DNA from 3 places in the Paenibacillus sp. FSL H7-0756 genome. Region 3 is predicted to be linked to each of the others. Evidence: riboswitches for the same ligand, from Rfam matches in the RefSeq annotation. Region 3 holds a riboswitch; each other region holds the start of a gene.
What was found. A riboswitch is a leader RNA that binds a small molecule or an ion and turns the genes downstream of it on or off. The one in region 3 is predicted to bind cobalamin.
Positions count from the first base shown of each region.

Region 1 (10,881 bases), 1.0 Mb from region 3:
TAAGGAAATGAAAATTCCGGTATTGCGCTGGCCGGGCGGTTGCTTCGCCGATGAGTACCACTGGAAGGACGGTATCGGCCCGAGCGAAGAGCGCAAGCGGATGATCAACACACACTGGGGCGGTGCGGTAGAGAATAACCATTTCGGTACGCATGAATTCATGCTCCTCTGCGAGATGCTGGGCTGCGAGCCGTACATCAACGGTAACGTAGGTAGCGGAACTGTTCAAGAGATGTCCGAGTGGGTTGAGTACCTGACCTTCAACGGAGTCTCACCAATGGCCGAGCTGCGTCAGAAGAACGGCCAGGAAGATGCCTGGAGCGTGAAATATTTTGGCGTGGGCAACGAGAACTGGGGCTGCGGTGGTAACATGCGTCCTGAATTCTACGCTGACCTGTACCGCCAATATCAGACATATGTGCGCAACTATGGAGACAACAAGATCCACCGGATCGCCTGCGGGGCAAATGCGGATGACTATAACTGGACGGAAGTATTGATGCGTGAAGCTACCCGCTTCATGGATTCGATCACCCTGCACTACTACACCCTGCCTACTTCGGACTGGAATCATAAGGGCGCGGCTACAGGCTTCGGAACAGACGAATACTTCACAACGTTGAAGAAGGCACTGTTCATGGATGAGCTGGTTACCCGCCATATCGCCATCATGGACAAATACGATCCTGAGAAAAGAGTGGGCCTGATCGTTGACGAATGGGGCACCTGGTACGATGTAGAGCCGGGTACCAACCCGGGCTTCCTGTACCAGCAGAACACGATCCGCGATGCGCTGGTGGCCGGCTTGACGCTGAATATTTTCCACAAGCACAGTGACCGTGTACGGATGGCGAACATTGCCCAGACCGTGAACGTGCTGCAGGCCGTTATTCTGACCGAAGGCGAGAAAATGCTCCTGACCCCAACCTACCATGTATTCAACATGTACAAGGTGCATCAGGATGCAGAATTGCTGGAGCTGACTGTGGACAGCCCGGTATACAGCTATGAGGGAGTAGAGATTCCTGAAGTATCGGCTTCCGCTTCTGTAACCGCAGAAGGCGTAATCCATGTCAGCCTGTGTAACCTGAATCATGCAGCATCGGCAACCCTGCCGCTGGAGCTGCGCGGATTGGCTGGACAAGCATCCGTAAGCGGAACGACGCTGGCCGGAGCTTCCATCGATGCCCACAATAGCTTTGAGCAGCCGGAAGCTGTAAAACCACAGGCATTCAGTGCCTTCAAGCTTGAAGGAGACACCCTTACTGTAGAACTGCCGCCAATGTCGGTAACCGTTCTGGAAATTACTCCGAAGGCGTAAGGAACGCAGGATGACGACCACTTCAACCTGCAAAGGCTGCCGGGAGGAGTACAAGGTCACGGAAGCGCAGATTGCCCGCATTCTGGCGTCCTCCATGTTCAATCCCGGCAATTCGGCTTCCGATGAGGTCTATGCCGAGCGGCTGGCGATCTGCGGGACCTGCCCGAAGCTGCAGGATGGCGTGACCTGTACCGCCTGCGGCTGTATCATTCCTGTCGTGGCCCGGCTGAAGGCCCGCAGCTGTCCGTTGCCGGGCGGCGGCAAGTGGCAGCCGGTGGCGGAATGACGGCCCACGCCTGATGCTTAACGGCAAGGGGCAGGCCCAAAAGATAGGCTAGAAGCCGCTCTTGCCATAAGAGATGCATCGATCACCAAAAGCCCCTCCAACCTGCACAATGCTGCGGTTGGAGGGGCTTTTTTTGCGTTGTGGTGGAGCGGGGGAAGGGAGATGAAAGTGTTAGAGGAGGCGAAGGTGGCGAAGTAAAAGGGATAAATCCCACTGATGCGGTGAGAAGTGGGCTGGATGAGGAAATGAGAGGGATAAATCCCATTGGTGCGGCGGAAAGAGGGCTGGATGAGGAAATGAGAGGGATAAATGCCACTGATGCGGCAGAAAGTGGACTGGATGAGGAAATGAGAAGGATAAATCCCATTGGTGCGGCGGAAAGAGGGCTGGTGGAGGAAATGAGAGGGATAAATCCCACTGATGCGGCAGAAAGTGGACTGGATGAGGAAATGAGAAGGATAAATCCCATTGTTGCGGCGGAAAGAGGGCTGGAGGAGGAAATGAGAGGGATAAATCCCACTGATGCGGCAGAAAGTGGACTGGATGAGGAAATGAGAGGGATAAATCCCTCTGGTGCGGCGGAAAGTAGGCTGGAGGAGGAAATGAGAGGGATAAATCCCCTTGGTGCGGTGGAAAGTGGGCTGGATGAGGAAATGAGAAGGATAAATCCCTCTGGTGCGGCGGAAAGTGGGCTGGAGGAGGAAATGAGAGGGATAAATCCCTCTGGTGCGGCGGAAAGTGGGCTGGTGGAGGAAATGAAAGGGATAAATCCCGTTGGTGGGGTGAGAGGCTGACGGGTTGGATGTTGGGAGGGCATTAGTGCCCCTGAATTTGCTGAAAGTGGGCGATGAGCGGAAATGAAGAGCATTAGTGCACCTGAATCGGCCAAAAGTGGGCGTGAAGCAGAACTGAGGGGTATTGGCTCCAAAAGTAGCTGAAATGAAAACTACCTAATTAGTCTAACTAATCAATCCCCCCTACCTACCTACCTACCTACCTACCTACCTACCTACCTACCTACCTACCTACCTACCTACCTACCTACCTACGCCATCTAAACACCCTAATCAGGCTTTCATAAAGAACCCGGCAAATCTGCCACACCATCCGTATAAAACAGCTCAAACACCAGATCCTCGTTGTAGTTACCGAAGCCTTTCCCGAACAGGGTGAGACCGCCGATGTGCTCGGCATCCTCCTCGACAGAGAGCCGGAAGGTCCATTGTTTGTTACGGATGCCTACCTGATCGAGGGTGACTTCCGACAGCTTTTGCCCGTCCATGAAGGTGCCCGACTGCGTAATCCGCAGCTGCTTGAGCAGGCCGTATTGATTGGTGAGTGCAGGCCACCAGGCCGGGGTGTATTTTCCCGGATTATCTCCGTAGTCACCGGGGCTGGTCCAGAAGCCAAGCGATTGTCCGTTCAGCGTGAAGGTAATATCCGACGGCCAGTTATTGTTAATCGACGGGGCTTCGGAGGCGATCTCCATCGTGATGGCAAGCTCCTCCGGCTGCTGGCTGGACAGCAGGAAATTCGGGATTTTATACTCGACGAACCCCTTGCCGAACCAAAGAATTCCGGCGTTCACCCGCTCCTGGTCCCAGAAGTAACGGGGATCGTCGAAGTGCCCGATGACCCTCTCCGTCGTAGACAGTCCGCAGGTAGGCTCGATCTGGAAGTCGGAATAATGCCCCACCGGGATGTCCTTGCGGTATCCTCTGCGCGGAGTCCGGGCTTGTCCCGGAAAAACAATCTCTGCCCCGTCGGCGGCCAGTGTACAAATCTTCTGCAGCCCGCTTTTACCGGGAGCCATGTGGCTGGTGATCAGCCCGGCGGCTTCCAGCTTTCGCACATGCATGGTCATAATCGCACTGCTGAGCTTGAGGGCTGCGGCCAGCTCCTTCACGTTCATGGGCTTATCGGACAGCAGCCGCAGCATGTGCAGACGCACGGTACTGGACAGGGCCTCGTACACGGGCAGGGATTGTTCGGTTAGATCAAGTTTCATCAGATGCCTCCACGTTCAAGTTATATAGTTAATAATTATATTACTCAAATAAAATTTCTACAAGCCATGATTGGCTGCAGGACAGCTTTTCCAATTTATATCACAGACACGCTGAGCCGGGTCCGCTATGATGTGAGATGAATTAGCGATGAAACAAGGTGCTCTTGCCGGATGCGGCAAGGGATAACAGGGAATCGGGTGCAACTCCCGAGCGGTCCCGCCACTGTATGGAAGAGCTGCACTTCATGAGGTCACTCGGGAAGCCCCGGGGAAGACGAAGCCTGCGGCGCCTGTATTCCAAGCCAGGAGACCTACCTTGTCGACGCACACCACGACTCTACGCGGATAGGAGCGGTGTACGGATAGGTTAATGAGAAGAGGCGTTCTGCCCTGATGGACCGGAGGAATCTTGGAGCTTAGCGAGGGCACCGGTTGATAGCTGCGGGATACAAGGATACGGACCATAGTGATGGGACGAAGTAAGCCCCTTGTTCTGCTTGGCTTCAGGCTGCGCACTCCATCGAATTTGCCTGCGTACATACACTCCCACCCTTTAGGGTGGGTTTTTTGGGCTTTATGATCTTAGATTGGGAAATCAACAAACATGGAGGGTGACAAATGAAAAAACACAGAGGGTGGAGCTTTGCGGCACTGGTTGCCGGATTTACGGTCTACTTTATGCTGAACGAACCGGGTACGGCCCGCGCGATGCACATTATGGAAGGATTCCTGCCGGTAGGCTGGGCGGTGTTCTGGTGGGCGGCGTTTATCCCGTTCTTTGTGCTGGGAATCTTCAAGCTGAGAGTCATGACCCGGGAGAACCCGGAGCTGAAGCTGCTGCTGGGTCTGGCCGGGGCGTTTACCTTCGTTCTGTCCGCGCTCAAAATGCCTTCCGTTACCGGAAGCAGCTCCCACCCAACCGGTACCGGACTGGGTGCGGTAATGCTGGGGCCGCTGCCCATGAGCGTAATCGGCTCGATTGTCCTGCTGTTTCAGGCGCTGCTGCTGGCGCACGGCGGGATCACTACGCTTGGGGCCAATGCGTTCTCGATGGCGGTGGCGGGTCCTTTTGCCGGATATGCCGTGTATAAGCTGATGATGAAGCTGCCGGACCGCGAGAAGCTGGCTTTGTTCTGTGCGGCAGCGGTAGCTGATCTGAGTACGTATGTAGTGACTTCCTTTCAACTGGCGGTGGCTTTTCCGGCGGCGGATGGCGGCGTTCTGGCTTCTTTTCTCAAATTCGGGGGAATCTTTGCCGTGACGCAAATCCCGCTGGCCATCAGTGAAGGGTTGTTGACGGTACTGCTGTGGAATTGGCTGAAATCGTATAGCCCGAATGAATTGTCGCTGCTGAAACGCAAGGTGAACGGAGGAAGAGCCTAATGAGCAATAAAATGAAAAACGGACTGATGCTGCTGGTTGTTATTCTGCTGGTTATTCTGCCGCTGCTGCTGGTCAACGGGGAATTCGGCGGGGCGGATGATGCGGCTGAAGGTGTAATTACCGAGATTAATCCTGATTATAAGCCGTGGTTCAAGCCGCTGACTGAGCTCCCGGGGGAGACGGAGAGTATGCTGTTTGCATTGCAGGCAGCGATTGGTGCCGGAGTGATCGGTTATACCCTGGGGCTGCTCAAGGGCAAGCAAGGCGGGACGAAGCAGCATAGCAGCAAGTGATCCGGCGGATTGACGTTCTCTCCTACAATAATGCGCTGCGCCAGTTGTCCCCTATGTGGAAAAGCTCGTTCGCAGCCCTGATGTTCCTGCTCTCTTACACCGTACATCCGGTACTGCAGGCTGCAATCACCCTATGGATGATGTCCTGGTGTGTATTGCAGGCCCGTATTCCCTTCCGTGCTTATGGCATGCTGTTCGGCACAGCGCTGCTGTTCTATGCGCTTAGCGTACCGGCACTGCTCGTGGAATTCGGGCATCCGGCAGCGGGTCAGGCTGGTATATTCCCGCTTCCGGGACTGAACCTTCCGGTATATGTTACAGCGGCGGGGCTTCAGCGGGCAGGGGGGCTGCTGGCCAGAATCTCTGCTTGCATGAGCTGTTTCTTTTTCCTGATGTTCACTACTCCGTTTAGTGAGCTTTTGCAGGTGCTGCGCAGGCTGCGGATGCCGCAGATTGTCCTGGAGCTGATGCTGATTATGTACCGCTTCCTGTTCCTGCTGAGTGATGCAGCGCATGGTCTGCTGCTGGCCCGCAGACTGCGCGGAGGCCGCCGTGGCTACAAGGCTAGACTGCGGGAGACTGCGGCCATGGCAGGAGCGTTGTTCGGCAACACGATGCACCGTTATTACGGATTATCGCAGGGGCTGCTGGCGCGCGGATTCACAGACGAGATTATTCTCCCGCCATATACAGCGCGTCCTGTGCCGCGGCGCTATTCAATCCAGGCTTATGCCGGTATTGCGCTGCTGCTGCTGGCTGAAGCGTACTTTATCTCTAATACATGAAAGGAGCCGGCCATGGATCAGGAATCTAGCTTGGCTTGTGACGGAGTGGCGTTCCATTACCCGGATACGAAGGAGCCTGCGCTGCATGAACTGACGTTCTCCATTCCAGCAGGCAGCAAGACGGCGGTGCTTGGGCATAACGGTTCAGGCAAATCGACGCTCTTCCTGCATGCCGTCGGCATTCTGCGCCCGCAGCAGGGTACGGTTGTGCAAGGAGGGAAGGCATTATCCTACTCCAAAAAAGAGCTGGCCGCTCTGCGGCGGAGAGTGGGCCTGGTCTTCCAGGACCCCGAGCAGCAGCTGATCCTCAGCACACCGCTGGAGGATGTGTCATTCGGGCTGCGCGGCAGCGGCATGGCTGAACCGGCTATTGCTGCGCGCTGCCGGGAAGTCATGGAACTGCTGAATCTGACCGATCTGGGCGATAAACCGATTCACCAGCTTAGCCTGGGCCAGAAGAAACGCACGGCACTCGCCGGTGTGCTGGCTATGGAGCCGGAGCTGATTCTGCTGGATGAGCCGACCTCGTATCTGGACCCGTTATCGGAAACACAGATGCTGAAGGGACTTGAAGCCATACATGATAAAGGGACAACCATAGTTATGGCTACGCATGATATGGACCTGGCCTACCGCTGGGCGGACTGGATTATTGTACTGGAGCATGGAAGATGCCGGGCGTCGGGGACGCCGGAGGAGATTTTTGCGGGACGGGAGGAGCTATTGTCCATCGGGCTGGGATTGCCGCTGCTGGCTGATTTATGGTTCAGCCTGCCAGCCAGCCTGACCGCAGGGCAGAGCGCTCCCCGCACCGCCGGCGAATTCAAAGTGAAGCTGCATAAGCTGCTTGCGCTTAAAATATAAAAATCTATAGGTTTCACATGATGAACGGGGGAAGAGGAATGAATAAACAAGGGAAACTGCTGATTATCGGCTTCGGCCCCGGAGCGCTGGAGCATATTACCGGCCGTGCACTGGCTGCGCTGGATGAGAGCGAGGCAGTCATCGGCTATACCACTTATGTAGATCTGATCCGGCCGCTGCTGCGGCACCAGGAGATTGTTGGTACGGGAATGACCGAGGAGGTCAGCCGGGCCCAGGAGGCCGTCCGCAGAGCAGAGGCGGGTCAGACCATTGCAGTAATCTCCAGCGGGGATGCCGGTGTCTATGGAATGGCAGGGCTGGTCTACGAGGTGTTGATCGAACGCGGCTGGAGCCGCTCCGAGGGAGTGCAGGTTGAGGTGGTTCCGGGAATATCGGCGATCCAGTCCTGCTCCTCACTGCTGGGGGCGCCGGTTATGCATGATTCCTGCACGATCAGCCTAAGTGACCATCTTACGCCCTGGGAGAGCATTGCTGCGCGTGTGGAGGCGGCGGGGGCAGCGGATTTCGTCATTGCGTTCTATAATCCGCGCAGCGGCAGACGGACGCGCCAGATTGAAGAAGCACGCAATATTCTGCTGCGTTACCGTGATCCGGCTACGCCGGTAGGCATTGTCAAGAGCGCCTACCGTGACCGCCAGCAGACAATCGTAACCACACTGCAGGATATGCTGGAGCATGAGATTGGCATGCTCTCAACCGTGGTGGTCGGCAACTCTGCTACCGTTGTCTATGAGGACCTGATGATTACGCCGCGCGGATATGAACGCAAGTACAGTCTTGGGGCACAGACGCAGACGCTGAAGCCGCACGAGCGGCTGCGTACAGCCGCAGAGCCGTGGTCGCTGGCTGCGGCGGAGTCCGGGCGGGCGGAAGAGGCGGCTGCGCAGAGCCTGGCTGCTGCTCCGCAGGTGGAGCGGCTGCGGAGCTTGTCCGATCGTCTGCCGGCATCCACCGGTTCTTCCTTCGAGCTGGAGATTGCTCCCGCAGCCGGCAGCCGCAGCTTCAGCGGTGAGCAGATGAAGCTGCTGGCTGAGCTTGCAGGCAGCGATGGGCAATTGATCTATACGAAGGACGGGTATTTCCTGCTGCGCGGCAGCCGGAGTGAAGAAGCAGAGGCAGGAGCAAGGCTGCTGGAGGCCGGACTGAATGTAAGTACGCCTGGAGATTACGTGAAGGTGAAGACCTGCGGATTCTGCGAGCTGCGCAGAAGCGGAGCGTTAAGTGCTGCTGTCCGGCTACACACCCTGCTGCATGGAATGGCTGTGCCCAGAGAGCTGCACATCAGCGTAGCCGGTTGCGGGATGGCTTGCAGCTCCGCTGTGCTGGATGACATCGGGCTGGTAATGTCGCGCGGCAGCTATGAGCTGTATCTCGGCGGCAAGAAGTCCGGGCGGGGCGCCCATGCAGGGATTTTGGTGCGTGAAGGGATGGACGAGGAGCAAGCGGTAGCCGCTGTAGCTGCGGCAGTTGAGGAATATAGGATAAATGGCCGGGAGCAGGAGCGGTATCATGCGTTCCGGGAACGGATGGACAGCGCAATCGGGAGTGTAGCCCATACATCCGGCAACAATAACAACATCGAAGGAGTGCAGACGATGAGAACGGTATTGCTGGTGGGACACGGGAGCCGGGTTCAAGCGGGAAATGAGGAGCTGCTGGAATTTACCCGCCTGCTCGCGGCCCGTAAGCCGGAGCTGAAGGTCGAGACTTGTTTCATCGAGCTGGCCTCACCTTCCATCGCTGGCGGCATTGCGAGATGTATCGAGGGCGGTGCGGCGGAGATATACGTTGTACCGATTATTTTGTTCGCGGCGGGGCATTCCAAGCTTGATATTCCAATGGCCATTGATGAGGCCAAGCAGAGATATCCCGGGGTGAAGTTCATCTACGGACGCCCGCTGGGGGTGCAGGACCGTGCCGTGGATATTCTGCTGGAGCGGATTCAGGAAGCAGAACGACTTCCATTGTCGCAGGAGAAGGCGGCTGGCGGAATGGACCTGGAGCTGCGCGGGAACGGTGTATCCAAGATAGAGGATAAGGACACCATCGTGCTGTTGATGGGGCGCGGGGGCAGTGACCCGGATGCTAACAGCGATTTGTATAAAATAAGCCGGATGCTCTGGGAGAAAACAGGCTACCGCAGCGTGGAAAGCTGCTTCATTGCCATCGCCAAGCCGTCGCTTCCGGATGGGCTTGAACGCTGCCTGGCGCTGGGTGCGCGGAGAATTATCGTTCTCCCGTACCTGCTGTTTACCGGAGTGCTAATGCAGCAGTTCGCTGAGAGAGTGGCGCAGTTTGCAGCTGAGCACCCCGGGCTTGAAGTGGAGATCGGCGGCACACTGGGCGCACATCCGCTGCTGGTGGATATGCTGACAGAGCGGATCGGGGAGACGCTGGAAGGCCGTGCCTTCAGCAACTGCGATAACTGCAAATACCGCGATGCAGCCTCTTTGCATCACCACCATCACCATCATGGTGAGGAGGGGCATGGGGAGCATGGACATGCGCATGGGCACCATGAGCATCACGAGCATGGGCATCATGGGCATGAACATCAAGTGTATGCAAATCACAGGCATGAGGAGCACGCGCATGTCCATCACTGTCACGGGGAACATGGGCATTGCGGGCATGGTAATCATGAGCATGCACATCACGAGCATGATGAACATGGGCACACGCATGAGCATAACTGTCATGAGCAGCATGAGCATGCACATTACGAGCGTGCGCATCATGGTCAGCATGGGCGGCATGGGCAGCATGATGTAACGGAGGCGGCAGCTCCGGCAGACGACCTGGCGCTTCGCCAGCCGCGATGATCTTCATGTTATGCGGCACCAGCGACGCACGGGAGCTGGCACAGAGCCTTACGCGCCAAGGCCTGCCGCTGCAGGCCAGCGTAGTGACGCCCAGCGGGGCAGAACGCCTTGCGGCCGCAGGCATCCGCACCCGTGTCGGCAGACTGGACCGTGCGGCGATGATCTCGTTGCTGCAAGCGGGCGGATACCGGGCCGTGGTGGACGGCAGCCATCCTTTTGCGCTGGAGGCTCATGCCAATGCGATGGAAGCTGCTGCTGCGCTGGGATTGCCTTACTTCCGCTATGAGCGGCAGAGTCTTATCTATAACAGCCATCCCCGGCTGTTGCTTGTGCATTCGTATGAGGAGGCTGCGCGCAAGGCTAAGGAGCTGAAGGGCTCAGTGATGCTGACTACCGGCGGCAAAACGTTGGAGATTTTCGCGGAGGAGCTGCTGGGAGATCCAGAGATCCGGCTGACCGTAAGGCTGCTGCCTTGTCTGGAGAATCTGGAGAAGTGCCAAGCCCTTGGGATTGAGCAGCGGAATATTATTGCGCTTCAGGGCCCTTTTAGCAGAGAGATGAATGAGGCCTTGTACCGGCAGTATGGCACCCGGGTGATGATTACCAAGGAGAGCGGAGCTGAGGGCTCGGTGGATGAAAAGCTGCATGCTGCGCTGGATATGGGGTTATATGTGATTCTGATTATGCGGCCGGGGCTGTCGTTTGGGGATGGCGGAACGGTGTTTGTTTCTTTTGATGAGATTACGGCTGCTGTGAAGCAGGCGCTGCTAATGACCAGGAAAGAGGGATGAATGTGGATTTCGGGACAGAATTCAAGCCGGTGACCGTACAGCCGCAGGAGATAGAGGGTCTAAGCTTTCAGATGATTACGGAGGAGCTGGGGGAGCATTCCTTCAGTAGCCTGGAGTATCCGATTGTGCAGCGGATTATTCATGCTTCGGCTGATTTTGAGCTGGGACGCAGTCTGGTGTTCCATCCCGGGGCGATTGAGGCGGGAATTAACGCCATTCTGGGGGGCAAGCCGATTGTGGCGGATGTGCGGATGGTGGAGGCGGGCATTGCCAAGGAACGGATTCAGCGGTACGGCGGCGAGGTCCG
Region 1 covers NZ_JBBOVT010000003.1:1,331,321-1,342,201, forward strand. Annotated here, with positions in the region: gene NST04_RS31725 (alpha-N-arabinofuranosidase) at 1-1,321, shown strand, start outside; gene NST04_RS31730 (DUF6171 family protein) at 1,332-1,607, shown strand; gene NST04_RS31735 (hypothetical protein) at 1,748-2,401, shown strand; gene NST04_RS31740 (ArsR/SmtB family transcription factor) at 2,683-3,615, opposite strand; cobalamin riboswitch at 3,755-3,948, shown strand; gene NST04_RS31745 (energy-coupling factor ABC transporter permease) at 4,234-4,998, shown strand; gene NST04_RS31750 (energy-coupling factor ABC transporter substrate-binding protein) at 4,998-5,291, shown strand; gene cbiQ (cobalt ECF transporter T component CbiQ) at 5,288-6,076, shown strand; gene NST04_RS31760 (energy-coupling factor ABC transporter ATP-binding protein) at 6,089-6,940, shown strand; partial or broken gene cobJ (precorrin-3B C(17)-methyltransferase) at 6,979-8,544, shown strand; partial or broken gene NST04_RS34095 (sirohydrochlorin chelatase) at 8,593-9,783, shown strand; gene cobK (precorrin-6A reductase) at 9,780-10,574, shown strand; gene NST04_RS31775 (precorrin-8X methylmutase) at 10,577-10,881, shown strand, end outside.
Region 1: another riboswitch for cobalamin. It lies ahead of NST04_RS31745 (energy-coupling factor ABC transporter permease); the one in region 3 lies ahead of NST04_RS27200 (S-layer homology domain-containing protein).

Region 2 (10,881 bases), on a different contig from region 3:
AAATACTTCGGCTTCTCTCCTGGACAGGGCGTTCATAATATCCACATGAATCAAGGCAATGCGGGCGGGTACGCCCGAGAAAATGGTACATGGCAGGACGGCGGAGTGCTTATTCATTTCCAGAACACGAACAGATGGGTGGCTATCTTCCTGGCCTTCCAATCCCAATCCTGGTGTACTAACGACCAGGGAGATGCCACTAAGCCGGTTAGTGAATGTAATCATACCAATGCTTTGTCATGAGCCAACACCATCGCATTAACCGCTGATACGATAGCCTTGGCATCCAACTGTTCATCCAGCCTCAAATGAAGTTGTAAGGTAGCAACTGGTGAATGGTTAGCAGAAACGATGAGCTCAACCTCATGAGATGAAAGCACCTTTGCTTGCAGGATTTGCAGCCAGGGGATAAGATCCGGTAACGCTTTATCCTCCGAAGGACCCATTTCCATGCCATCCGCCCCAATAGGTGAACGCCCGTCGAAATACTCAATTCTGAGCACAGCATCAGAAGGGGGACTGTTCCTCTTCAAGGTCCTAGCCGCTTCGAGCTGATGGCGGGAGGTTTGTTTACGACCGATAATTATATTCCACAAAACGATACTCAGAGAGGGGATGAAGAAGCAGAGCACCGCCAACCAACCCCTGGAGGTCTTGACATAGACGGCAAATAAGAGGGCTGCGGATAGAATCGCAAGTAACCAGATGTAGAGCTCCTGCCGCCATTTGGACTGGCGCTTCCCGGATGCTGTAGGAATGGACTGTGCTGGCTGAATATCGGTAGCTTGCTCCGGTTGAGCCGCCGTTCGTTCTCTCCATGGCAAATGCTCCCCACTCAGCATATAAAAGTTATCGGCTGCTCCCTGCCAGACCTTCTCCTGCGAGGGTTGCGGCGACTGCCAGAGGGTAACGTACTCTTGAATATCTCTCAGATATAGGGCAGGATCGCCCGTGAACGAGAAATATTGCGAAAGCTCCAGATGAATAACGGCAGCAGAATAACGCTGTACATGGGTCGATAAGGTTTCCAGCCACTCCTGTACAGGAGTGGCAAGCGCCGGGAAACGGGCCAGCGTGCCCGGTAAACTCAGGCGCAATTGCTCTGCAGCATCCGCCCATGGAATCTGCCATTGGAAGGCCTCGGAAAAATGTTCCCACTCCGGCAAATCCTCCACATCCGGTTGGTCCATATGGGGTTGAATCTTGCTCCAAGCTTGCATAAGCTGGCTGCTATAGCGCTGAAACTGGTCTTGGCTGACCAGACAAAACCATACTGGAGCGAGAAAATTATTCGTCTCGAAAGCTGTATTCTCATAATCAATCCACTCTGTATCGGCACTGGTAACAACCAGGAATGTCCGGTTTCCCATATAAGATCCTTGCCTCCTAGCATCCAACCATATGCTCCCCACTCTACTTAACTAAAGGGTAGAAGAATGGTAGATGTTGATGCTTGCATAGAAAAAAGGCGCAGTTCCAAAAAACCGGAAACCCGCGCCACTATCGACTTTGTTAAGATGCTGGTGAAGGGAATTGAACCCCCGGCCTACGCATTACGAGTGCGTTGCTCTACCCCTGAGCTACACCAGCCTACAGACCTCTGTGTCTGCCAAACAAAAAATATTATAACTCTTCCAGCGGAAAACGCAACCCCTTTTTCCGCTGGTTGCTGTATCCTCAGCCGTGCATTAGCCGTGCATCAGTCCCAGCCCGCGGAAATAATCCAGCGCGAGCTTAGCGCTTGCTAGGGAGGATACCTCATAAGCCTCTTGTTCTACAATATAATAGAGAATTCCGCTCTGTTCCGCGATCTCGAAGACGCTCCGGAAATCTACCTCTCCCTTTCCAAGATCAGTCTCCTCATTGTCTGCTCCGAAATCCTTAATGTGGACCAGCGGAACACGTCCGGCGTACCGTGATACATATTGAGCCGGGTTAGCTCCGCCCCTGTATACCCAGCCCAGATCGAACTCTGCCAGCATCTGCTCCGCAGGAATCTGCTCCAGCCAGATATCGATGACCGCCTTGCCGTCAACCTCTGCGAATTCATAATCATGGTTGTGATAACCGTACTGCATCCCTGCCGCCCGGACCATCGCGGAAGCCTTCTCCAGGAATGGAATGATTCTTGTTACATCCTCTATGGAAGGGTTCGGCGGAAGCGGTGCCGACGGGGTGATCATATATTGCAGTCCGAGCTCTATACCGTATTCAATCTCTTTGGCTAATGCCTGTTCCATCTTATCCAGACTGCTGAAGTCCAGGCCTACATGCGCCGAAGGGGCAGCCAGGCCAAGCTCATCCAGCTTACGGCGCAGTTCCCCTGCAGATACACCGAAATAACCGGCGAATTCCACTGCGTGGTACCCCATCTCTGCCACCTTGGCCAGTGTACCGAGGAAATCGCGTTCCGTCTGGTCACGCAATGTATACATTTGAATTCCGATCTGCTGTGCTGCTTCTGTCATGAAGAATCCGCTCCTTATCGGTTAATTCTGATTAGATACTATAATGGTTACTCTCCTTGCAGCTTGCGCTCCACGGATTCCAGCTTGCTGCGGCTGGTGGAGGGCTTGTCGCGCCGGTCGTCGATCTTGAGCGAGGTTGAGACTCTCTGCGCCCCGGCGGTGAACGGCGACTCATGCAGCGCTTCTACCGCAGCCAGAATCCGCGCTACCGGCCCTTCAATAATCGTTCCCATGGAAGTAAGCTCGTAGGTTATGCCCTCCACCGTCTCCAGCACGCGCTGCATCTCGGCCACATAGCTGCTGAGGCTGGTACTGCCTGTGCCAACCGGAATAACGGTCACTTCGCCAATTGCCATCGTAATCACCCTCCTGATTATCTGATCTGCCTGCCCCCTGATTATCCTCTTATTGTACCGCTTCGCCAAGCTTCCCACAAATCCCCTGCCCGCCCCGCTACTCTCTCAATATTCGTTAAAAAGATTACGAGGATTAGACGCACTCTATTTATGGATTCTTTGTGGCGTATTTTCGGAGAATTTATGAAAAATTCAAGGCAGATTTAGAGGAAAGTTGTGGATTACCTGTGGACTAACTGTGGATCAGCTGTGAGTAAAAGCGCCGAACCCGCTCCCCGTGCGGGATTGCAAAAAAACATTTACAAACACAATATATTGCGGTACGTTTATTGAACGATATCAAAATATAGTAGAAACAGGTGTTTCACCCCTAGTAATAGAGGTGAGACTTAATAGGGAAGCGCGGTGCAAAGCCGCTGCGGTCCCGCCACTGTAACCGGATGCTCCCAGGGTGCGATGCCCAGGGCCGCATTCTCCGGCTAATTGCCACTAAGGGGCAGAATAAGCCCCCCGGGAAGGCGCCGGAGGAGTTGCCGGAAGCCAGGAGACCTGCCTGTTTCGGTGGCACCGCTTAGACTCCTGCGAGGAACAGGGGAGGTGTCCGTATGCGGCCTGCCATAGCAGAGTTAGCCTTCCGTCAATCGGGCCAGAGGCTGCCGATACCTGAGGATGATCGCGGATTATCTTCAGGTATCGGCTCTGCGGAATATACAAGAACGGGCGAAAGCTATTCGCCCCTTGTCTGCTCGTATATTCCACCCAGACCACAGGCAAATTTCCGCTTTCCGGAGCTTTGCATCCTGCATTCGGGCATTTCCGGCCTTCCCGGCCGGAGGTGCTTTTTTAACGCTTACAATACCCGAGAGGAGAGAGTTATATAATGACACTGCTGGAGAAACGTTATAACGAAGGACAAGCTGCACAGGAGGATCTTTTGGAAGAGGTCATTCATCTGGGACGGGATATTATCGACAGCCGGGATCTGGATCTGCTGCGCGAGAACGCCAACCTGAACGGGGAGAGCTTTTCCGGCAAAATGAGCAAGTTCGGCAGTGAATACTCCAAATGGTATGCCCGCAACTTCACCATGCCGCCACAGCTGGTACAGGCTACCTTGGATAATGTCGTCTATGTACATGACCTTGATCAATACGCCATTGGAACCACGAACTGCATCTTCATTCCGTTCGAACGGCTTCTCCGTGAAGGCTTCAATACCGGCAACGGCAGTGTACGGCCTCCCAACTCGATTATGACGGCGATGTCGCTGGTGGCGATTATTTTCCAGTCACAGCAGAATGCGCAATACGGCGGCGTATCCGCCAACAAGCTGGATTATGATCTGGCCCCTTATGTTACCAAATCCTTCTCCAAGCTCTTCCGCAAAGGTCTGGAGTATTTCGAGGAGAATGCAGAAGTGTCTGAGCTTGGGGAGATTACGATGAGCCGCAGCGATCTGGCTGAGCAGTATCCGCGCGCCTTCCGTTTTGCCCTTAAGGAGACAGAGAGCGAGACTCTGCAGGCCGCAGAGAGTATGGTACATAACCTGAATACGATGTCCAGCCGCTCCGGCGGACAGATTCCTTTTACCAGCATCAACTACGGCACCTGTACCTCCCCGGAGGGCCAGCTTGTGATCAGCTCGCTGCTGACGGCCACCATGAACGGACTGGGCAGCGGAGAGACGCCGGTGTTCCCGATTCAGATCTTCAAATGTAAGCAAGGCATCAACCAGCAGCCGGGTGATCCTAACTACGAGCTGTTCCTGAAGGCAGCCGAGTGCTCGGCGCGCAGATTGTATCCGAACTTCGCCAACCTGGACGCTCCGTTGAATATGCAATATTATGATCCGGCTGACCCGGATACCGAATTCGCTACCATGGGCTGCCGCACCCGTGTGCTCGGCGACCGCTTCGGACGTAACCACTGCTCCGGCAAAGGCAACCTGTCCTTCAACACGCTCAACCTGGTGCGTCTTGGTCTGGCCCACGGCACGATAACCAACCGCCGTCTCGCTGCTGATGAAGAAGGGTTCTTCGATGACCTCACTCACTATATGGATATTGCGCTCGACGGCCTGCTGCACCGCTTCCGTATTCAGGCTTCCCAGAAGGCCAAAGCCTCCGATTTCATGATGCGTGAAGGCGTCTGGGAGGGCGGCGAGCAGCTTGCCCCTGATGACAGCGTAGGCGAACTGCTGAAGCACGGCAGTCTGTCGCTGGGCTTCATTGGAATGGCAGAATGCATGAAAGCTATGTACGGCAAGCACCACGGCGAAGATATGGAGATTCACGCCAAGGCTGTAGCCATCGTCCGCCACATGCGTGAATATTGCGACCGCAAGAGCGAGGAGCTTAACCTCAACATCACCTTGTTCGCAACACCGGCCGAAGGTCTCTCCGGCAAGTTCACGAAGATCGACCGCAACGTGCTCGGCTCTATCCCTGGCGTAACCGACCGTGAATACTATACGAACTCGTTCCACATTCCGGTCTACCATGAACTGAGCGCAGCCAAGAAGATTAGCCTGGAAGCTCCGTTCCATGAATATTGCAACGCCGGAGCGATCTCCTATGTCGAGCTGAACGGCAATGCCCGGAGCAACCCGTCAGCTTTCGTCAAAATCATCAAATACGCGCTGGAGCAGGACATCAGCTACTTCAGCATTAACCATCCGATTGACCGCTGCTCCGGCTGCGGCTATGAAGGGGTCATCGGCACGAATTGCCCGACCTGCAATGCCCATGAGGATACCACCCATATCCGCCGTCTGCGCCGGGTTACCGGGTATCTGACCGGTGACTATCAGACCCGCTTCAATGCCGCCAAGCAAGCCGAAGTCCGGGACCGTGTTAAGCATCTATGAACATCTGCGGATATTACCCGGAGTCGATCAATGAAGGGGAAGGCCTGCGGGCCGTCCTCTTCTTCAGCGGCTGCCGCCACCGCTGCCCGGGCTGCTTCAACCCGAAGACCTGGAACTTTAACTTCGGGGAAGTCTTCACCCCGGAGCGGCGGCGGGAGATCATAGAGGAGATTGCAGGCAATCCGCTGCTGGACGGCTTGACGCTGGCGGGCGGGGACCCTTTTTTCTCGGCTGAGGAGGCTGCTGGCTTCATTCATGAGCTGCGCGCCGAGCTGCCGGACTTCCCGGTATGGATCTATACCGGCTATACGTACGAGGAGCTTACGGCTTCACCGGGCTCTGCGGAATGGAAGCTGCTGGCCTTGTGCCAGGTCGTGATCGACGGACGGTTCGTCGAAGAGCTCAAAGACCTTACCCTCTCCTACCGGGGAAGCAGCAACCAGCGGATTATCGATATTCCGGCGAGTCTGGCGGGAGATAGGGTGGTTCTGTGGGAGCCAGAGCTGAGCTTTCAAGGGGTATAATTCTGTAAAAAACAAAGGCACTAAACGCCCGCATCCGGGTGCTTAGTGCCTTTTTTATTTTATAGTTTTAACAATAAACAAATTTAAAATATGAATAGTACGAAAAATCCAACAATCAAAAAAATTCCACCAATAGTTAATAGTGTCTTCTTCATCTCGGTCTTAAAGGTCTCATTTCTTTTACCGACTATCAAACCAGCCACCATTATAAGCAAGTATGCGACAAGTAACCAGACTAAACCGCTTATTTTATCACTCAAAAGATCCCCCCTAATTAAATTAATACCGTACTGAAAAAATCATCTTCTGTAACAAACTGCACTGAATCCTCAACATCGTTATGAATTAATTGTTGAAGTTCTTTAATCCCATTATTCTCACACTTCCAAATAAAAGAGGCTATAATTAAAGAAAACTTTTTAGACTTGTTTACGATGATTTCCTGGCCACACTCTTTTCCTTTTGTTCTTCCACCAATCAGCCGAACCGAATCCAAATTTGTCCTTAATGTCAAGGCAGTAATTTCGCTACAACTAGCTGTCTGTTCGTTAACAAAGATATTTATTCTCTTGAACCCTACGGGTGTCCTATTCTCTGAATAATAAGTTGTATTTTTATTTTTATAGTAAAGGGTGACTAGCTCCTTTATATCTTTTATGAAAAATCTGCAGAAAGCCATACATGCATCAATATATCCACCTGGAGAATTTCTTAAATCTAAAATTAAATATGGCCGGTCTTTATACTGATTTATGATCTTTAAAGCCTGTTCAACTGATTTTTTTGTGAAAAATGAAAATTTTATGTAAAGAAATTCTTCTAACAATCTATACTCGAAATGCTTATGCTCTTTTATATTAATGCTATTTGAATAGGCTGTTCCTATTAGAAAATCAGTATAATTATTCCCCCTGGTATTTTGAATAAACTCTTTAAATGCCTTGAAGTCCACTACATTTGAATTGAGCAGCTCCATTTTTAAATATTGGTAACGCTGATCTTGATTTAGGAACAGGTCATTCAACTCATAATATTCCAGACAATCCTTAATTATCTCTAATTCATCATGATTTTTATGCGAAAACAACATCGTTTGCCCCCCCTTGTTCAGTCATTGATCAGTTGAACTTCGTAAGCTTCAGAGAGCTTCTGAATGTTCATGACTAATCGTTCCCTTCTTGCACTTCTGGCAATAAATAAGGAACAGGCTATCAATAATGTACTTAAAGCTACTGCTTCTATGGTGAATATAACACTTGTAGGCAAATAATGAGCAAATAGAAAGGGGGCAAAAGGAAACACAAAATTAAATATACTGAACACACTAGTCAAATATTGCTTCCATTTGGTAAAATCCACATTATGTACTGTCGCTGCGGCCAGGAGTGAAAATCCTAGAAAAGAAATAGAAATATTATTCCCAAAATGGTGAAGATAAACCGAATAAAGTCGTCCTTCAAACATTAGGCTTCCAAGTGAAATTATTAGTAAATACAGTTGTGCAATGATAAATCCTGATATGGTTACAAGCATCCAATTGGCAAGCCAAAGTTTAAACGGTGTCAGGGGAGTTGTCAGCAAAGTTTCACCATGCACCAGATCCTCAACGTTCCAATGCGCCAGATTCCCAATTAACATACACGACATTGAGAAATAGGATACTATTATATAGTCGGGAACGGAGAAAACCTTTAATAAGATGAAATAAATAATCGGAAAAACAAGAGCAATGAACAATTTTATTTTATTTTTCCGTATCTCTTTATACCGTTTCCATAAAAGAGCATTCATTCTATCTCATACTCCTTTCAAAGTACATATTCCATTCCTGTTTTGGAAAAAGACGCTTTTCGAAACCAAGAACAAGAATAGATGATACAAGAAAAATTATTAAACAAAAGACCACTGGAAGCAATTCATGTAAGAGTACGATGAAAAGGGCAAGACCAATTTCAACTATATAACTCCAGCCGCCGCCCCCTTTAGATTTATGCAAAATCAGCCTCTTAAGAAGGAATCTCCCCACTGGTAATAACGGCATATACAATCCGCCAATAAACATAATTTCCAAGATATTTATTTCAGGCATGTTACCCGTATTGTATAAAATCGTTAATGATACCAGGATCGCTACAATACTCATACAAAAAGAACAAAGAAATACAGCTTGAACGGTTTTGATCAACACTTTTTCTATCGTGAATCCAAGAATGACCAGCGTCTCCTCATGCCCGCGCAAGTACTCATTACTGAGCATTTTCAACACAGCAAGAAAGCACAAATAAGGCAATAACACAATTGATTTAAAATAGGTCTGTATCTGGAGAAGGCTTATGAGTATAAAGAAATAGAATACAAAGGTAACCCATCTTCGCTTGAACATTTTGATACAAAGCCAAAGCACCGGATTATGAAATAGTCTCATGATGATTCCATCATTTCATTCATTTCTTCAATATCAAATATAATTCGATATAATTTTTCCATATCCGCTTCTTCATTTTCGGCAAGATACTTTGAAGCAAGTTCGGAGTAGGTCCCTTCCTCCATCATCTTCCCGTTCTTAATAAAACCATACAGATCACAAACTTTTTTCAGTTCGCTTAAATGATGTGAATTGATTAACACAGTTAGACCTCTATGTTTCATTTCTGTAATGTATTTTCTTAGCATATAATTACCTTCCACATCTAACCCCCTGGTCGGTTCATCCAGAATTAATAATTGCGGCTTACCGATAAAAGCTCTGGCCAAAGCTAGTCTTTGTCTCATCCCCCGGGAGAAAAAAGTTATTTTGCTATCTTTGTGCTGCTCCAAATCAACCATTCTTATACATTCAATGATGTCTTTCTCTCTTTGTTGTCTGGAGGCTTTAGGAAAGAACACTCGATGAAAAAACTCTATATTTTCCCATGCTGTCAGGCCTTTATATAATCCTAACTGATCAAGGACACAACCTATTTGCTTTCTGATTTCATTAAACGAAGAATCAATACTGTTTACTCCATTAACAATAACCGTTCCGCTCGTTGGTCTGTAGATGTCAAGAATAGTTCGGGTCAAGGTTGTTTTACCTGCGCCATTTGGGCCAATCAAACCATAAACCTGTCCTTTTTTAACCGTTAGATTAATATCCTCAAGAACAGAGAATGATCCAAATGTTTTACTTAATTGGTTAATGACGATATCCATTTCCCTTCCTCCAAATCATATTGACAATTCTCAGTATCAAAAAATGAGCAAGAACTGCAAGCATAACGAAATTCACAACTGGTACATTTATTGTTGTAGTTGTCTACACCCTTCTTCCAGTATTCTGATACAAGTTTTTGTATTGCCAGATGAAATCCGTTGTTCTTGAAATTGCCAACTTTGTATCTCAATTCCATACAAGGATAGATAGAACCATCATAAGTCACCAATAATTTTTTATCAAGACAGTGATCCCCTAATTTCCTTGAAAAAAACGAATCAAAATCCACATTAACCATACTTTTGTTGGTAATAGGAATGGGGCTAGTTCTTGAAAAAACAACTTGCCAGGATTCCGGAATCAATTTCGGTTTTTCTTTACTTACCAAATCATAAAGAATAATGGAAACCAATTTTTTCTTCTTGTATTTTTTAATAATATGTTCTAACTGATTTCGCTGAAATACAGATATAATAAGATGACTGTCTTCAGGCAAATCATTATTTTTCACCATACCATTAGTATGGACAGAAAGAGATATACCATTAGTAATAACATATTCTGCCAATATTTTAAAATAAGGACTTGTCGCAACCTCCCCACCTGTCAGCAGAATAGTTTTCACCCCAAATCCTTTTAGCTTATCTACAACCAGCATCCAGTCTTCGAGACTCAATGCTGCTTCTCTCTCCTCTACTATTCTGCAGCTGGGGCAAAAAAGTTTGCCGCAAAATTCACAATCTAGATTGCATTCATTTGTAAGCTGTAGCGTAGCAGTCTCAATAAAAGGGGTGTTTTTGTGCATTTTTTTCTCATTGTATATATTGATAGATCTGAATTTATCCATAAAAACAGGCTTGTCGGAGAATACTCCCCAGTTATATTTAGCAAAAAATGATTTCAACATCTCAAATTCAAGCTCTGTTATGGCTTCCCCCCTTTCTGCCTTTCTAATGCCTTCCGCCAAACGGTTATCAATCCAAAGCAACTTTTCATCTACCAAGTTATGCAATGTTGATTTTTTTTTCCCAGTAATTAAGTAGACCTCTGGTTTCAACTTAAAATAACTCATATACACTCCCCTACTTCACTCATAGTTTTAAAATAATCGGATGTCACTTCATCATAAAGTCTAGGATTATCCTCCAGCATACTTACAAATTCGCCTAATAGGTTTTCCATAGTCTTTCTCTGTTGCAGACATATGTCAGAGTTACTTTCGAAACCATTCTCCGTCTCAAAATTTTTAAAGCATAGATTACACAATCTAGATATGGGACACTCCTGGCATTGAACACAAATATTCTGATTATAGTCATTCAAAACTTTAGTAATTCTCTCCAGATCCAGCCCATCATGAACATTCCCTATTTCATAAGCACTATTGATTTTTTCACATATTTGAAATTTCCCTTCAGTTGTAACATATATTTTTTCTCCTGGTACACACGTTCCTGTATAAGGTCTAATTAAC
Region 2 covers NZ_JBBOVT010000001.1:249,735-260,615, forward strand. Annotated here, with positions in the region: gene NST04_RS01085 (YukJ family protein) at 1-243, shown strand, start outside; gene NST04_RS01090 (hypothetical protein) at 222-1,370, opposite strand; tRNA gene NST04_RS01095 (tRNA-Thr) at 1,519-1,590, opposite strand; gene NST04_RS01100 (sugar phosphate isomerase/epimerase family protein) at 1,689-2,468, opposite strand; gene NST04_RS01105 (MTH1187 family thiamine-binding protein) at 2,516-2,824, opposite strand; cobalamin riboswitch at 3,165-3,395, shown strand; gene NST04_RS01110 (anaerobic ribonucleoside triphosphate reductase) at 3,705-5,690, shown strand; gene nrdG (anaerobic ribonucleoside-triphosphate reductase activating protein) at 5,687-6,214, shown strand; gene NST04_RS01120 (S41 family peptidase) at 6,489-7,304, opposite strand; gene NST04_RS01125 (hypothetical protein) at 7,322-8,005, opposite strand; gene NST04_RS01130 (hypothetical protein) at 8,007-8,399, opposite strand; gene NST04_RS01135 (ABC transporter ATP-binding protein) at 8,636-9,406, opposite strand; gene NST04_RS01140 (radical SAM/SPASM domain-containing protein) at 9,382-10,479, opposite strand; gene NST04_RS01145 (radical SAM protein) at 10,476-10,881, opposite strand, start outside.
Region 2: another riboswitch for cobalamin. It lies ahead of NST04_RS01110 (anaerobic ribonucleoside triphosphate reductase); the one in region 3 lies ahead of NST04_RS27200 (S-layer homology domain-containing protein).

Region 3 (10,881 bases):
CAGCAAGCTGAAAACCGTGCAGATGACGATTACTGCCGAGGTGCCGGTGCCGAAGGAAGTGCTCTGCTACGTCAAAAAGCGGGATGCGCATCCATCCTCCAAGGAGGACGGTGCAAGATTCCCGTTCGTCCAGGACTTCGCTCCCGGGCGCAACCAGCTCCCGCCGATTGAGGTCGGCAAGGACGACTTCATCCGTATTTTTTTCACCGATGGGCCGAAATACGGGACGTATTATGAGCTGGTTCCCGAGTGAGCGGGAGCAGCATACCGGGTGCTGACACAACCCTGAGGAGGATGAGAAATGTCTTTTTTTAGCCGTTTCATGAAGAAGAATCAGCCCGCAGCGAGGCCGCTGTATTACGATATTGTCTGCCCGTTCTGCTTCACGCGCTTTGAGCCGGAGGAAGTGGTGTTCCGGGCCATGCACAGCCGTGAGGATGATGAGAATTATGCGCTCGGTGAGGATGATCTGCTGAATAAATACCGGGAGCGCTTCGGCCTCGATACGGTGGATGATATGGAAGCAGTTCTGCAGCCGGCGGATATCCCGGAGGAGTATCATCATTATACAGACAACGTCCTGACCGGGCTCACCGACCGTTATGGAGTGATGACCCGCAGACGGCTCTGTCCGTCCTGCCATAACGAACTGCCTGTAACAGCAGGCAAGGTGCCTAGCAATATTATCTCGATTATCGGAGCTTCCCAGGTCGGGAAGTCTGTCTATATGACCTCGCTGATCCATACGCTACAGCATACAACGGCAGGGCATTTCGACGCAGCCTGTATGCCGCTGAATGCCGAGATCAGCCGCAAATTCCGTACCCTGTATGAGGAGCCGCTGTTCGAGCGCGGGGATCTGCTGGCGTCCACCCAGAAGGAGAAGATGCAGGAGCCGTTTATTTTCCAGTTTGTGTTCAAGGATGAGTCCAAGCCCCCGCTGACGCTGGTGTTCTTCGATGTCGCCGGTGAAGGAATGGTCGATCAGGATTACTTAGGCCTGCACGGCCAGCATATCAAGAACTCGGCAGGGATTCTGTTCATGGTCGATCCGCTGCAGATCCGTTCGGTCCGGGAGAAGATCCGCATTAACTTCGGCGACCGCCCGGGAGAGTGGGTATCGCAGTATGATGAGCCGCGTGATGTGGTGCTGACCATGTTCGGTGATTTCATCGCCTATCAGGAGAAGAGCAAGACCGAGATTCCGACCGCAGTCGTCCTGGCCAAAAGCGATATGCTCCACTCCCTCAAGGATGAGGATGGCGACTACATCAAGTCGAACAGCAATGTGTTCAACAACTACGTGCACCGCAAAACGCTGAATATGGACGAGTTCCACAACATCGACGGTGAGATCCGGCGCTTCATTGAGAAGGTGGACCGTCCGTTCAAGGATACGATGGATGTGTATTTTGCCAATACGGGGTATTTCGCCGTGTCTGCGCTGGGCAGCAATCCGGTCAATCAGAAGGTGGAGGGTGTGGTCAGTCCGATCCGGGTCGATGAGCCGTTCATCTGGCTGCTGCACAAGCTGAATTATATTGAGGGGAGCGACGGGCCGTGAACAGATTGTCAGGGTCCATGATCACCCAGCAGATGTATACCCGCGAGCGCCGCGGCGTGTACCGGTCTACAGAGGGCTTCGATACGGTAGCGAAATCGGAGAGTCTCGATAATAATTTTGTCAAAAAAATCCTGCACCCCTTCTGCCTATACGATGCCCCGGCTGAGCTTACGGCGCGCGGCGAGAAGGATGAGGAGCTATATCCGGCTGCGCTGCACCTGTTCCATACGGAGAGCAACGAGACTGTGATCGGAGAGAGCCGTTATCTGGCGGCGGATTTTACGGGGCAGCGGAGCGCTTTTTTTGCCCATAATTTCGTGGTGCCGCCTATCCGCTCCGAAGAGATTGTCGAGGGGTATGGAAGCTGGCTGCACGCGGGGTTTGCCCGGAGCTATGAGGGGGAGCCTGGCGGGACCCTGCCTGAGCTGGAGTCGATTCCCGTGGCAACCCGAGAGCTGGACGTGCCGTCAGATCCGCGCAGCGTGCTGTCCGGTCTAGGATTCACAGAAGAGCTGTTCAAAGCCCTGCTGCAGGCGGTAATGTTGTCCGTAGCCGGGAAGAAGAAAATCTATGTAACGCTGGATGTTCCCATCAGTGAGCTGTCGCAGCGTGCGGTCCGGCTGACCGAGGTACTCTTCGCTGCGCTGCCATATGACTTCCGCCGCAGGCTGGGAGTGATCACGTATGCCAAGGAACCGCAGAGCCGCAAATATATTCATCTGACCTTCGTGGAAAAGGGCTCTCTGCGTCCGGGCGACCGCAATATCGAGAAGGATTATATCTTCGATCTGGCAGGAGCAAGGTTCCTGAATACCGACTTCGGCGAGTCGCGGCAAATCTATGCCGATCTGGCCTGGAAGACGCTGGTGGAGAAGGGCGGAAGCCTCCGTGATTTCGCTAAGTTTGCCGACAGCCTGCTGCTCGGAGAGAGTACGGAGCGTAAGCTGTCGCTGGCGCTATACAATGAGCTGGCCGTTTTTTATGAAATTGAGCAAGGCAACGAAGCTTTATATACAGACAACAAGAACGCTATACTCAGCGGGCTGCTATCCTATCTGAAGCCGGAGGGGAAGCTGGACTCGCGGGTGCGGCTGAATGATATGTTCCTGGAGCGGTTCGACCGCGAATATGATCTGATCCGCAAGAAGGGGATTCCGTCCGTGGAAATCCTGGAGCAGTTCAAGGCGTATTACGCGCTGCCGGGCCATAATTACCGGGTGAAGATCATCGATTACTTCATCAACGGGATGCTGAACTGCCAGTCCGGGGGCCGGGAGGATGTGCTGGCGGCGGCTTACGGAATTATTGAGAGCGATGCGGAGCTTAGTGAGGCGTTCTTCAAAAAAGTGCTGTCCCAATCTCTCTTCCGCAGAGCACTGTTCGAGCCGTATCTGGAATCCCGGCTGGCGGCAGCTGCCGGAACGGCGGATATCCTCCGCCTAGTGGGCCACTTCGGCCGGAGTCTTCCAGAGGTGCTTCAGCAGGCAGCGGTACGGGATACCTTCAAGGAATATCTGCTGGAGAAGCTGCAGCGGGAGCTTGAACCGGTAGCGGCGGTAACGGCTGTTCATGAAGCGGTCCAGCAGGCAGAGAAGCAGCGCCGCAGAGGCGGTGTATACCCGGAGGCCTTGTCCGTTATGGAGGAGCTGGGCACGGTTGCCGACCGCTTTTTGCTGAACCGGATCTCGCTGGACGAGCTGACAATGGAGCAGCTGCTGGAGATCTCGTTCCTGCGTTACCGGGATACGGCAGACTGGCAGCCGCCGCTCGATGCGATTGCGAAGCGCAAAGCGAATGCGCTGCGTGCAGCCTACCGCTGGTTCGGGGAGGAGTCGCCGGACGAGGAGATTTTTGCCGGACTGACGCCGCGTGAGCTGGACGATGTACAGCTGCTCGGCGCGCGGTGGCTGAAGGAAGCACGGAGTCTTGAGCCATTCGACCGGCTGCCGCTGGCCTTCTATCACAGCAGTGAACGTGAAGGCGGACCGCTGGATTATGATGCGCTGCTGGATCTGGTAGTCCGCAAAGCGGGCAATGACAAGGAGACAGTGTACCGGTTCCTGGACTGGTCGCAGCATAGCTGGCTGTTCGCAAGCTCAGGCAAGAAGCTGTGGCCGAATTACAAGCGGGCCGTGCTGAGGTATTTCCTGAAGAGCGACCGCGAGGCGTTCAAGAACCGGGAATTCCGCAAAACCCATCTCGACACAGCAACGCCTGCTATGCAGACTGTCTACAATGAAGCCCGCGCCCAGCTGGCTTCGCCGCTGGCGCGGTGGGTCAGCCGCAGCCGATTTCAAATCCTGATCTCAGGGAGCATCCTCGGGATCATTCTGATTGCGGCGGTTATCCTGCTGAGCCAGCTAGGGGGACGCGGCAAGGATACAGCTGCGCCGGTGGCCAGCCCCAGCCCGCTTCCGGCAGTGACCGGACAAGCCGCTGTAGCGGCTCCCGTCTCTGTCCGGCTTATCGGCGGCGGTAATAACGGCGGTGATACAGGGACTGGCGGAAACGCGGAGGGCGGAGCAGGAAGTGGGGAAGCGGGTAAGAAGAACGGCGTGAAGCTGTTGTTCAGCTTCACTGATGCTGCGGAATGCTCCGCCTTCAAGCCGGAGCGGATCGGTGTGGAGTCCGCCAGCGGCGTTACGGACTATGAGGTTAAGGCAACGGTTAGCAGTTGCCAGGTTGCAGCAGGCGCCGGAGTAGAGGGCGATGCGAAGGGTGAGGCAGGAGCCGGAGCGGACGGCGGTGCCAAGGCTGAGGCAGGTGCCGGAGTGGACGGCGATGCGAAGGGTGAAGCAGGCGCCGGAGTGGACGGCGATGCGGACAGTGGAGCCGCCGCCTCTCCAGCGGCGGCGGGGACTCCTCCGTCACGCGTATACGAGGTGACGGTGGAGCTATCAGCAGGCGCGAAGCTGGCGGCGGGTGATATGATCACCGCCGGAAGATACTCGCTGAAGCTGGCGGCAGATCCGGGCAGCGCTCCGGAAGCTACAGCTACAGCCGCGCCTAGTGCGGAGCCATCCGCTTCCGCAAGCCCGGAAGCGGACACGGATGCGGAATAACACAGGCGGCCATAAGCAGGCTGCGTAAGCTTTTAAATAACGCGATCGGGTAGTGCTCAGAGTAATTCAATCGACATATGTGAATTGTAGCCTATAGGTACGCTGATGTCCGAAAGAAGCTTCTCAATTGCACTTCGTACACTAGAATCAGGCATAATGGAGTTAATATGGCGTTCTGTTGTATTTGATGCAGTAGATTTTTGGGATTTGGCCCGGCTGAGGGGGATTTGCCGAAATCGATGGTATGAAGTGCAACAGAATGCGTTATCGGCTGCTTTTATACTAATTCTGATGTACATAATACAATCGGCCTTCTGCCGGTGTCTCCATAGGTGCGCTAGTGTATTGATTAGCAGTGGACCAACGTCTTGATTAGCAGCAGAAGAGTAACTTTTTACAGTCCTGAATAGTACGATGTGCCGGGGGAGCGGGCATGTGCTGTTCAGGATTTTTGTGCGGAATGGGCTGAGCTTTGGGGGAGCTGGAATAGATGTAGCTTGTCTATAGACATACAGGGGAATAGTCGATATGATGGTTTGAGAATATTAAAATTTAATAAGCTTGAGGAAAAGGTGCAGATTGCCTTAGAGACCGCGCGCTGTCGCTAGCAGATGCTGGCAGGGCTATGTCTAATAGAGGAATCTGCTTAAAAGGGAAGCCCGGTGCAAGTCCGGCGCGGTCCCGCCACTGTAAATACGGAGCAACTCCTGAAGAGCCACTGTCTGCTAAGCGGATGGGAAGGCGGGGGAAGCGGTGAAGTATGAGCCAGGAGACCTGCCTTTTTCGATGTTGTTTCTATTCTTCGGGGGTAAGAATGTGAAGCAGATGCTGATATTGGCGAGGGCTGTATGTGCTGTATAGTATGTAATGTGGGAGAGTAATCAACTCCCTCAGCCGCCCTGTGCGAAAGTTCTTCCCCGGCCGCCCTGCATAGGGCGGTCTTTAGGTTGCTGCTCTATCTGCGTAAGGAAGCAGGATTTATCCATTCTATTTCAGGAAAGAGGTTAGTTATGAAGAACCATTCTCTATCATTCAGGTTCACACGGTTGGGACTTGCTGTTATCATGCTGTTTGCACTGCTGGGAGCAGCCGTAGCCCCGGCAGGACAAGCTGCTGCTGCACAGGCAGGCGGAACTTCCGCACCGGCGGTATCCGCTCTGCCCGCAAGTGAGGCAGCCAGTGTGACCGCTGCGGTCTATGCTACTGCAGAATACATGCTGAAGAACGGAGTCCAGTCGGACTGGCAGGCGATTGGCCTTGCACAAGCAGGCTACAAGGTTCCAGCCAGCTATCTGAAGGCGCTTGAAGGTAAGCTGAGTGAGGCTAAGGGTGTTTTTGCCAGAGCTACGGACTATGCCCGCATCACACTTGCTGTTAAGGCACTGGGCGGCGACCCTGAGAAGGTGGCAGGCTATAACCTGATCGAGAAGCTCTACAATCACGAGGCAATTACCGGCCAGACGCTGAATAATCCGGTCTATGCACTGCTGGCTCTGGATTCCGGCAGTTATACAATCCCGGCAAATGCGAAATGGACACAGTCTAAGCTGCTGGCAGAGATTCTGGCGAAGCAAAACCCGGACGGCGGCTTCACCCTGACCACGGGTGCGAGTGATCCGGATATGACAGCGATGACGCTGAATGCACTGGCTGGACACAAGCAGGAAGCAGCCGTGAATACTGCTGGTCAGCGGGCGGCAGCCTGGCTGGCTAAGGCACAGGACAAGAACGGCGGATATGGCGACAGCAGCGAGAGTGTGGCTCAGGCCATTATCGGTCTGTCTGCCTTCGGCATTGATCCGGCGGGAGCAGAGTACACCAAAGGCCAGATCAATCTGGTCAGCAAGCTGCTGAGCTTCAGCGCAGAGGGTGGCGGATTCGTCCACACTGCGGGCGGCAGCTCCAATCCGCTCTCAACGGAGCAGGCTCTGGAGGCTTTGGTAGCGTACAAGCTGTTTGGTACAGGCGGCAAGCTCTTTGATTTTAGCGGCACACCAGTGAAGAATCCTCAGGTAAGTGTCTCGGTTACTGTGGAAGGTCCAAATGGAACCTTGGCTGAGGGCAGCGTGTACGCCGGAAATGTACTTAAGGCACTGGAAAAGACAGCCGCCGCTAAGCGCCTGGCCCTGGTCAATGAAGCAGGCAATTATGTGACGGGGATCGGCGGCGTGATTGCGGGTACTTTTGGCGGATATGATGGCTGGATGTATGTGGTTGCCCGCGGCGGAGCATGGATCTATCCAAGTGTAGGGATGGGCGATTTCGCGCTGGAGGAGAATGACCGCATAGTAGTCTATTATGGCGGGGACAACACGCAGGTGGTTGATGCCGTAACCGTGACTCCCGCACAGCCGCAGCCTGGACAAGAGCTGAAGGTGCAGGTAACCCAGAAGCAATGGGTATGGAATGAGGCGACCTTCACCTCTGATCCGGTAACTTCACCGGCAGCAGGCGTACAGGTAACCATCGGCGGTAAAACAGCAGTTACAGATGCTGCGGGCGTGGCTGTTGTGGTCGGAGGTCTGCCGGCGAATAAATATACCCTGACGGTTACGGGATATCTGAAGGATAAAACCCCAGCAGTTGTCCGTCATACGGTCCCGGTAACGGTGGCTTCTGCGGCGGCGGACCGTCCGGCTTTTGCCGATGTGAAGTCGATCTCGCCTTGGGCGCTGGAGTCGGTATACACGGCGTATGACCGCAAGCTGATGAATGGTGTGAGTGAGGGCAGTCTGCTGTTTGCACCGAAAAAGAATATTACTCGTGCTGAATTTGCAGCACTGCTGCTGCGCTTAACCGGGAACGAGCCGTCTGCGGCGTCTTCCGCTGGGGCCTTCAGTGATGTTAAGGCGGGTACATGGTATTATGGAACAGTGAACCGCGCGAAAGAGCTTGGAATCATCAGCGGCGTGAGCGCCACGACGTTCAAACCGGACGGGCTGGTTACGCGCCAGGATATGGCTGTGATGATGGTTAGAGCTTTTAAGCTGGATGCAGCTGGAGCCGGAGCAGGCGCTGGTAAGTTCAGCGACGAAGATAAAATTAGTGACTATGCATTGTCCGCTGTCCGCACGGTAACGGGACTTGGATATATGAGCGGCACCGGCGGCGCATTTGAGCCTACTGCTGTGGTAACCCGTGAGATGGCTGCTGCTGTAGCGGTTAGATTGCCATAGTTCTTAGTTGGTTGGGAGCTGACTGTACTGCACGCTGGTACTGCTCGTTAGTACTGCTCGTTGGGGCCGGCGATAAGTGGATAATTGACATCTAATTTGGCCTGATTTGCTGAAGAGCGGGACCTAGTTGGGTAAATGACACTTATTCAGGTCTGAAGCTGCTGAAGGATGAGGTATGGGCAGAATTAGATGCTGTAAATCCAACTAATTGCTGTCCAGATGCGTAATCAGGATAATTAAGTGTAGAAAATCCAACTAAAGCATCCGTGCGTGAGCCCTTGAGGCGTATAGGGTTGCCGAAGCGTAGAAGGCTCGTTAGAGTGACGGATTTACTTGGATTTCGTTTGGATATGTGTTGAAAAGTAAGCATAAGGTGTATGAAGGAACGGGGAACAGGCTGACTGCCCCCGTTCTTTTCCCTTTTTGTGGAGGTGTGCAGGTAATGTTCAATCTAGTCAAAAGAGGCCGGGGAAGGCTGGCTCCGCTGCTTCTCCTGCTGATGGTATTGCTGCTCTCCGGCTGCTCCTCTGCGCAGCCGGATCAGGCAGGCGGCGGCACGCAGCCGCCCGCCGGGACCCCGGCCGCGCAGACGCCGCGGCCTGGAGACGAAGCGGCTCCGCTGCCGGGAGCCGCTGAGGGCACTGCCGTACCATCCGCCCCTGCGGATGGTACGGCAGCTCCAGCGCAGGCGGGCAGGGGCGAGCCCGCCAAGACCCAGGCGCCGCCAAGCGCAGCGGCGGCGCAGCCCCCGGCGGGCAGGAGCGAGCCCGCCAAGACCCAGGCGCCGCCAAGCGCAGCGGCGGCGCAGCCATCGGCGGGCAGGAGCGAGCCCGCCAAGACCCAGGCGCCGCCAAACGCAGCGGCGGCGCAGCCATCGTCGGGCAGGAGCGAGCCCGCCAAGACCCAGGCGCCGCCAAACGCAGCGGCGGCGCAGCCCCCGGCGGCCACAATCAAGCCGCCAGCCGCCACGCATTCTCCGGCAGTTACACCCAAGCCGGACAACGTGGTCACCCTCTCCATCACCGGAGATGAGGAGCATGGTGTGATTCTGGCCGCCGCCCAGTATGAGATCAAGCAGGGAGAGAGTGTGCTGGACCTGCTGAAGCGGATTACACGGGGGCAGAAGATCCAGATGGAATATCAGGGCAGCAAGGCATTTGCTTACGTGGAAGGTATAGATAATTTGTATGAGAGTGATCACGGGGCAGAGAGCGGCTGGATGTACAAGGTGAATGGAGAATTTCCGTCCAAGGCTGCAGGCAGCTGGATCGTGGAGCCCGGAGATACCATCGAGTGGCTGTATACGCTTGATCTAGGCAAAGACCTGGGGGCCAAGGCGCCATGAGCAGCGGCTTCCGTTCCATGCATCCGGTAGTAGCCCTGCTGTATTATACAGGGCTGCTGCTATTCGCCCTGCTGATCTTCCATCCGTTATTTCTGGCTACAGAGATAGCCGGACTGCTGGCGTTGCTGCTGTTGCAGGGACAAGGGCGGCTGCTTGTGCGCGGCTTGCCTTTTATGCTGCTGATGGCAGCTTCCGTGGCTTTGCTGAACCCGCTATTCTCGCATAGAGGAGCGCATATTCTGTTCTACTGGCTGGATCAGCCTATTACACTGGAAGCTGTGCTTTATGGACTGATGATGATGACAATGCTGCTTACTATTTTTATCTGGTTTATATCCTACAATTACACGGTAACCACTGATAAATTCATGTACCTGTTCGCGGCGGCTGCGCCGAGAATGGCGTTGCTGACGCTGATGGCCATCCGGTTCGTGCCGCTGTTCCAGCGGCGGCTGCGCCAGATTACGCTGATCCAGCGTCTGCGCGGGGTAGATACCGGTACGGGAAGCCTTAAGAAAAGAATGACAGACGGAATGACGCTGCTCAAAGTGCTGCTGACCTGGTCGCTGGAGGAAGCCCTACAGACTGGAGACTCCATGACAGCCCGCGGATACGGCAGCACTAAACGCAGCACTTACACGATATACAAGGCCGATTTGCAGGATAAGCTGGTGATGCTGCTGTTAACCGTTAGCAGTGTGGTTACGCTGCTGTTCTGGGTGCAGGGCTACGGCAAGCTGGAGATTTATCCGCGGATGAGACCGGCGGAATTCGGCTGGCAGGAGGCCGTCATGTACGGCAGCTTCTGCCTGTTCGTGCTCATTCCTGCGGGGCTGGAAGGAAAGGAGAAATGGTTATGGAGATCCTCAAAGCACAGCAATTATCCTTCCGATACCCTGAAGAAGACAAAGACACACTCCATGAGCTATCGTTCGTCATAGAAGAGGGTGAATTTGTCGTGCTCTGCGGCCCGTCCGGCAGCGGCAAAACCACCCTGCTGCGCCATCTGAAGCGGGAGCTCGCCCCGGTAGGTTCAACCAGCGGAACCTTGACCTACAAAGGGCAGCCTCTGTCCGGGCTTCCGGCAGCGGTGGCTGCCGGGGAGATCGGGATGGTCTTCCAGAACCCGGATGCACAGATCGTGATGGATACAGTCTGGCATGAGCTGGCCTTCTCCATGGAGAATCTGGGGCTGCCGCCTGCTGTCATGCGGACCCGGCTGGCAGAGATCTGCGGTTTGTTCGGGCTGGAGCCGCTGCTCTACCGTCCGGTACATGAGCTGTCAGGCGGACAAAAGCAGCTCATGAACCTGGCCTCAGTACTGCTGCTTCAGCCCAAGGTGCTCCTGCTGGATGAGCCTACCTCTCAGCTTGATCCTGTTGCTGCGCGGGAATTCATTATGGCGCTGCAGCGGCTGAACGAGGAAATGGCGGTCACGGTGATCATCAGCGAGCACAGGCTGGAGGAGGTGCTGCCGCTGGCGGATCGTGTGCTGATGCTGGAAGACGGTAAGCTGCTGGCAGATGCCGCTCCCCGCCTGTTCGCTTGTCAGACCGGCAGCGGGGCCTTGACTTCGGCTGGGCGTTACCTGCCAGCCGCCTCACGCCTGTACTTGTCACTCGCTCCGGAAGCGGATCCGGCTGTGCCGGAGAATATTCCGCTGACCGTGCGCGAGGGCAGACGCTGGCTGCCTACCTTGAAGGCTGGAACGGATGCTGGTACAGGCGCTGAGCT
Region 3 covers NZ_JBBOVT010000003.1:297,969-308,849, forward strand. Annotated here, with positions in the region: gene NST04_RS27185 (beta-mannanase) at 1-253, shown strand, start outside; gene NST04_RS27190 (hypothetical protein) at 302-1,564, shown strand; gene NST04_RS27195 (GAP1-N2 domain-containing protein) at 1,561-4,626, shown strand; cobalamin riboswitch at 5,230-5,422, shown strand; gene NST04_RS27200 (S-layer homology domain-containing protein) at 5,637-7,802, shown strand; gene NST04_RS27205 (DUF4430 domain-containing protein) at 8,245-9,147, shown strand; gene NST04_RS27210 (energy-coupling factor transporter transmembrane component T) at 9,144-10,088, shown strand; gene NST04_RS27215 (ABC transporter ATP-binding protein) at 10,004-10,881, shown strand, end outside.